DNA from 2 places in the Metapseudomonas boanensis genome. Region 1 is predicted to be linked to the other one. Evidence: predicted binding sites of a transcription regulator. Region 1 holds the regulator's gene; the other holds the start of a gene.
The links. The regulator FliA, encoded in region 1, starts transcription of late flagellar genes. The targets are predictions, from matches to a motif close to CTAAAGTTTNNNNNNNNNNNGCCGNTAA.
Positions count from the first base shown of each region.

Region 1 (3,384 bases):
GGTCCATGGTGCGGTTGGCGGCACGCTCGGTCATCTGCACCACGTAGGAAAGACGGTCCGTCGCATCCGCGATCTGCGACATCTCGGTGGCGAGGGGCAGCTTGGGGTCGATCTGGAAATTGACGATGGCGTTATGCAGTTCGCGGGTGAGCTTGCCGACTTCCTGGTAGAGGCCGCGATCACGGACCTGGTTGAGCTCCTGGATGAGCTGTACTGCATCGGTGAAATTGCCTCGCTCGAGACTATCCACCAATTCCCGCGCACGGTCTTTCAGGGTCGACTCGAAGTCTCCCAGCATTGCTTGATTCTGGTCCATGGCACCCTCGCGGCCGGCACTAGCCACTGACCCGTTCGAAAATCTTCTCGATCTTTTCCTTCAATACCTGAGCAGTGAAGGGCTTGACGACGTAGCCGTTCACGCCGGCCTGGGCCGCTTCGATGATCTGGTCGCGCTTGGCTTCAGCGGTGACCATCAGCACGGGCAAGTGCTTCAGGCGGTCATCGGCGCGCACCGCGCGCAGCAGATCGATGCCGGTCATGCCGGGCATGTTCCAGTCGGTCACGAGGAAATCGAAATTACCGCTGTGCAGCATCGGCAACGCCGTGGTGCCGTCGTCGGCCTCGGCGGTATTGGTGAAGCCCAAGTCGCGCAAGAGGTTCTTGATGATGCGTCTCATCGTCGAGAAATCGTCAACGATGAGGATTTTCATGTTCTTGTCCAAGTCGACCTCCGTACAGTCTTAAACGCCCCTCTTCCGGGTACGTCATTCAATCGTCAAACCGGTACGCCATTCAGCGCGCACGCCAATCGCCGAGCCGGGCACGCAGGCGTGCTGCGCACTGGCTGTGCAACTGACTGACTCGCGATTCGCTTACCCCAAGCACTTCACCGATTTCCTTCAGGTTCAGCTCTTCGTCGTAATACAACGCCAGAACCAGGCGTTCGCGCTCCGGCAGGTGCGCGATGGCATCGGCCAGCGCGGCCTGGAAACGTTCTTCTTCCAAGTCATGCGAAGGTTCGAGTTGGGTGACACCGGTGTCCTCGGGTAACCCGCCGTGCTCGCCGTCCTGCAACAGGTCGTCGAAGCTGAACAAACGGCTGCCCAAGGTGTCGCTCAGGATGCCGTAGTAGTCATCGAGACTCAATCCAAGTTCGGCAGCGACCTCCTGATCTTTGGCATCACGCCCCGTCCGCGCCTCGATAGTGCGAATGGCGTCGCTGACCATGCGCGTGTTGCGGTGGACCGAGCGCGGAGCCCAATCCCCCTTGCGCACTTCGTCCAGCATCGCGCCTCGAATCCGGATACCGGCGTAGGTCTCGAAACTCGCCCCCTTGCCGCCGTCATACTTCTTCGAGGCCTCCAACAGGCCGATCATCCCGGCCTGCATGAGATCTTCCACCTGCACGCTGGCCGGCAGACGCGCCAGCAAGTGATAGGCGATGCGTTTGACCAGCGGGGCATAGCGTTCGATCAACTGGTGCTGCGAGTCCCGCGCCTGAGTCTTACTGTACATACGCAGTCCGCTCGCTGGTGTCATACGGGAGAATCCGCAGCGGGCTGCCTGAGCAAGCGTTCGACGAAGAACTCAAGGTGGCCGCGCGGGTTCGCCGGCAGCGGCCAGCTGTCGACCTTCTGCGCAATCGCCTTGAATGCCAGGGAACACTTGGAGCGCGGGAACGCCTCGTAGACGGCTCGCTGCTTCTGCACGGCCTTGCGCACCGATTCGTCGTAGGGAATCGCACCCACATACTGCAGTGCGACGTCGAGGAAGCGGTCGGTGACCTTGGTCAGCTTGGCGAACAGGTTGCGGCCTTCCTGGGGGCTGTGAGCCATGTTGGCCAACACCCGGAAACGATTCATGCCGTAATCGCGGTTGAGCAACTTGATCAGCGCGTAGGCGTCAGTGATGGACGTGGGTTCGTCACAGACGACCACGATCACTTCCTGCGCGGCACGAACGAAGCTCACGACCGAGTCGCCAATGCCGGCGGCAGTATCGATGACCAGCACGTCGAGGTTGTCGCTGATATCGCTGAAGGCCTGGATCAGCCCGGCATGCTGCATCGACGAAAGGTGCACCATGCTCTGGGTGCCCGAAGCCGCCGGCACGATGCGGATACCGCCAGGGCCTTGAAGGAGCACGTCACGCAGATCGCACTCGCCATTGATGACATCGGCCAAGGTGCGCTTAGCCGAGAGACCGAGGAGGACGTCGACATTGGCCAGGCCGAGGTCAGCGTCCAGCAGCATGACCCGGCGGCCTAGCTCGGCCAGCGCCAGGGAAAGGTTCACCGACACATTGGTCTTGCCGACGCCACCTTTGCCGCCGGTCACCGCGATCACCTGTACGGGATGCATATTACCCATTTCAAACACCTTGTTAGGGACTGGGCCACTTGGCTGTCTAGGACTGCCCGATACGAGCAGCTCAGGATTCTTCAACCGACACGTCTCGCCGGATTCTGGTAAAGGCCGGCGAACATATCTGCCATGGCTTCTTCGCTCGGGTCTTCCGGCGCCTGGAGACTGACGGCGCGGCTCACCAGCTGGTGGCTGCGCGGAACCTGCAGATCATCCGGAATTCGAGGCCCGTCAGCCAGATAGGCTACCGGGAGATGCTGGCCGATGGCCAGCCCCAAAACCTCGCCCAGGCTTGCCGACTCATCCAGCTTGGTCAGGATGCAGCCGGACAGGCCGCAACGCTTGTAGCTGTGGTAAGCGGCCTTGAGCACCTGGTTCTGGCTAGTGGCGGCCAGCACCAGATAATTTCGGGCATTCACACCACGGCTGGCCAGTGCTTCGAGCTGCATGGCCAAGGCCGGATCGTTGGCCGGCAGGCCGGCGGTATCGATCAGCACGACACGTTTTCGCGCCAGCGGTGCGAGGGCCTGAGTCAGGGACTGACCGGGATCGACCAGGGTTACCGGGACGTTGAGAATACGCCCCAGGGTCTTCAACTGTTCCTGGGCACCGATTCGGTAACTGTCCATGCTGACCAGGGCAATGCTCTGGGCACCGTACTTCAGCACGTAACGCGCAGCGAGCTTTGCCAGGGTGGTGGTCTTGCCCACGCCGGCAGGGCCGACCAGGGCAATCACGCCACCCTCTTCCAGTGGCTCGTTCTGTGGCGTGCGAATCGCGTGGGCCAGATGGGCCAGCAGCATGCGCCAGGCCTGCCGCGGTTCCAGGACGTTACCGACCTTCTCCAGCAGCGTGCGTGCCAGCTCGGCCGGCAACCCCATGCGCTGCAGGCGACGCCAGAGACCGGCCTGCTGCGGACGGCGATTCTGCATTTGCCCCCAGGCGATGGAACCGAGCTGGACTTCGATGAGTTCGCGCAGGCCGTTCAGTTCGGAACGCATGGCATCCAGCGCAACATGGT
Region 1 is NZ_CP113889.1:5,134,575-5,137,958, forward strand. It holds gene OXH74_RS23955 (protein phosphatase CheZ) at 1-316, opposite strand, end outside; gene OXH74_RS23960 (chemotaxis response regulator CheY) at 336-710, opposite strand; gene fliA (RNA polymerase sigma factor FliA) at 793-1,539, opposite strand; gene fleN (flagellar synthesis regulator FleN) at 1,536-2,378, opposite strand; gene flhF (flagellar biosynthesis protein FlhF) at 2,441-3,384, opposite strand, start outside.

Region 2 (3,384 bases), 1.8 Mb from region 1:
ACCACTACCACACGGGGGTGGTGTTTGCCGCCTTTGTGCCGGGTGTCGGACAGTCAATCGCCCAGGGCGGTCGCTATGACGATATCGGCGCCGATTTCGGTCGTGCTCGTCCGGCTACTGGCTTCTCTACCGACCTGAAGACGCTGGTGACCCTCGGCAGTATGGCGCAGGCGCAAGAGCTGCCGGGCGTCTGGGCCCCGGACAGCCACGATCTTTACCTCTGGCGAGAGGTAAAGCGCCTGCGTGCCGAAGGTGTGCGCGTGGTTCAGTCCCTGCCGGGGCAAGGGCTGGCCGATGCTCAGGAAGTGGGTTGTGATCGCCAGCTGAGCCTGCAGGGCGGGCGCTGGCAGGTAGTACCGCTTTCCTAGGAAGGTAAATTCACGACCGGTCGAGGCGGCCGGTCAGTAACGGGTTTCCGAGTTTTCCGCCGGCTGCTGCCGGCATCGAGCTTCCGCGAAGAGGACAAGTGTTATGGGTAAGAATGTCGTGGTCCTGGGCACCCAGTGGGGTGATGAGGGTAAAGGCAAGATCGTCGATCTGCTGACCGACCAGGCTGCCGCTGTCGTGCGTTACCAGGGCGGCCACAACGCCGGTCACACCCTGGTGATCGACGGTGAAAAGACGGTGCTGCACCTGATCCCGTCCGGCATCCTGCGCGAGAACGTCGAGTGCCTGATCGGCAACGGCGTCGTTGTCGCGCCCGATGCGCTGCTGCGTGAAATCACCAAGCTGGAAGAGAAAGGTGTGCCAGTGCGTGAGCGCCTGCGCATCAGTCCGGCTTGCACCCTGATCCTGCCGTACCACGTAGCGCTGGACCAGGCCCGTGAAAAGGCCCGTGGTGACGCCAAGATCGGCACCACCGGTCGCGGGATCGGCCCGGCGTACGAGGACAAGGTGGCCCGCCGCGGGCTGCGCATCGGCGACCTGTTCCATCGCGAGCGTTTCGCCGCCAAGCTGGGTGAGCTGCTGGATTACCACAACTTCGTCCTGCAGAACTATTACAAGGAGCCGGCGGTCGACTTCCAGAAGACTCTGGACGAAGCTCTGGCCTACGCAGAACTGCTCAAGCCGATGATGATCGACGTGGCTGCGCGCCTGCATCAGCTGCGCAAGCAGGGCGCCTACATCATGTTCGAAGGTGCCCAGGGCTCGCTGCTGGACATCGATCACGGCACCTATCCCTACGTCACCAGCTCCAACACCACCGCTGGCGGCACCGCCACCGGCTCCGGCTTCGGACCGCTGTACCTGGACTACATCCTCGGTATCACCAAGGCCTACACCACTCGCGTAGGTTCCGGTCCGTTCCCGACCGAGCTGTTCGACGAAACTGGCGCCTACCTGGCCAAGCGCGGTCATGAATTCGGCTCCACGACCGGACGCGCCCGTCGTTGTGGCTGGTTCGATGCGGTGATCCTGCGTCGCGCCATCGAAATCAACAGCATCTCCGGTCTCTGCCTGACCAAGCTGGATGTTCTGGATGGGCTGGAAACCATCCGTATCTGCACCGGCTACAAGGACCAGAACGGCGAAGTGCTGATCGATGCGCCGACCGATGCCGACAGCTACATCGGCCTCCAGCCGGTCTACGAAGATCTGCCGGGCTGGAGCGATTCCACCGTTGGTGCGAAGAGCCTTGAAGAACTCCCGGTTAATGCCCGCGCTTACATCAAGCGTGTGGAGGAGCTGGTTGGTGCGCCGATCGACATCATCTCCACCGGCCCGGATCGAAACGAGACCATCGTGCTGCGTCATCCCTACGCCTGAGTCGCCAGACTCTCCCGAAGGGCCGCCTAGTGCGGCCCTTCGTCGTTCTGGCAATGCGGATAATCGTGCTACTGGTCGGCACGCACTTTGCGGGGACTCAATAAATCCCGGTTGTCGCCGTTACAGCGGTAACGGTTGTTGAGGAGTCCATCGTCGTGCCAGCCATCTTGTCGCTGCTGCAAAGTCGTTTGTTGCGTCCTGCCTTCATCGCTCTGGGGCTTGCCCTGCTGGTGCAAGTGTTGGTGGCCGTTGTTCTGACCCGAAGCACCGTCAGTGCCCTGGTGGATGAGCTCGCGGTGCGCCTGGGGGGTGATACCCAGCGCCTGGCGGCCGAGCTGGAGCAGGCGGGGCAGGAGGTCTCCGGTAGCTTGGGAGCGCTTTCGACCAGGACCCGCGAGCGTCTTTCCGCTGCGCTCAGCCAGCGCTTGCAGCAGGAGCAGGGGCAGCTGCGGCAGACGCTGGAGCAGAACCTCAAGGAGTCGGCCAATGACCTGGCGCAGTTGCTCGCTGCTGTGGCCCCGCGTGCCATGTGGGACAGCGATGTGCCGACGCTGTCCGAGTTCGCCCGCCGCGCCCAGCGCAATCCCAATGTTCTTTTCGTCGTTTACGACGGTGCGGATGGCCAGCACCTGACCCGTTATCTCAACCGAGAGAACCCGCAGATCAAGACGCTGTTGGCCAAGGGGGAGGGGCAGCGTGCCCTGGATAAGGTGCTCCATGCGGCAGCCAGCGACCCGTCGGTCTATCTGGTCGAGGCTACGATCAGTCCCAACGGCGTTGAGATTGGTAAGGTTCGGCTGGGGGTCTCCACGGCGTCTGTCGAGCAGCAGCTCAATGCGCTGGACAAGCGTTTCGATGCCTTGATTGCGAGCGGCGGCGAGCTGGTTGGGGACAGTCTGACAGGTGCTGCTACGGAAAGCAGTGCAGCCTTGACTGCACGGTTGCAGTCGGCGCGTGAGGCGGCCGGCAACATGAGTGCCGGTACCCGTGATGCGGTGGAGTCGGCGGCGGATCAGCTCCGTTGGCGCGTCGGCTTAGGCTTGGCGCTGGTCGGGTTGGGCGCGCTGCTGGTGCTGGCAGTGGTGTTGGGGTGGCGAGTGGTCAGCCGGCTGCGCCTGTTGATCGTTGCTCTGGACGACCTGGCGGCGGGTGAGGGTGATCTTACTCGCCGCGTGAAGCTGGACAGTCGTGATGAGCTCGGCGAGATGGCCAGTGCGGTGAACCGCTTCGTCGACAAGCTGCAGCCGATCGTTCGGGAGGCCGGCGATGTCGCGCGGCAGACCGGGGTCGAGATCAAGGCGTTGTCCGAGCGCAGCCTGGCGGCTGAGTCGGCGGCGCAGCGTCAGCGCAGTGAGGTGGAGGGCAGCCTGCATGTCCTGGCTGGCATGGTTGCCGAGGCGCAGTCGGAAAGCCAGGCGATGCAAAGCGCCTTGCGCCAGGTCGGCGAGATTCGCCAGGCGGCCCAGGACAACGCGGCGATCGCTCGCAAGGTCGGTGGACTGATCGAGGCCTTGGAAGAGCGTGTCCAGAACGGAGCCGAAGTCATTCAGCGTTTGGCGCAGCAGAGCGAGCAGATCGAGATGGTGCTGTCTGTCATCCACGGCATCGCTGAGCAGA
Region 2 is NZ_CP113889.1:1,213,236-1,216,619, reverse strand. It holds gene OXH74_RS05635 (ATP phosphoribosyltransferase regulatory subunit) at 1-368, shown strand, start outside; gene OXH74_RS05630 (adenylosuccinate synthase) at 472-1,767, shown strand; gene OXH74_RS05625 (methyl-accepting chemotaxis protein) at 1,923-3,384, shown strand, end outside.
Region 2: a site for FliA is predicted at 1,864-1,891, ahead of OXH74_RS05625 (methyl-accepting chemotaxis protein). Genes of this name have one in related genera too.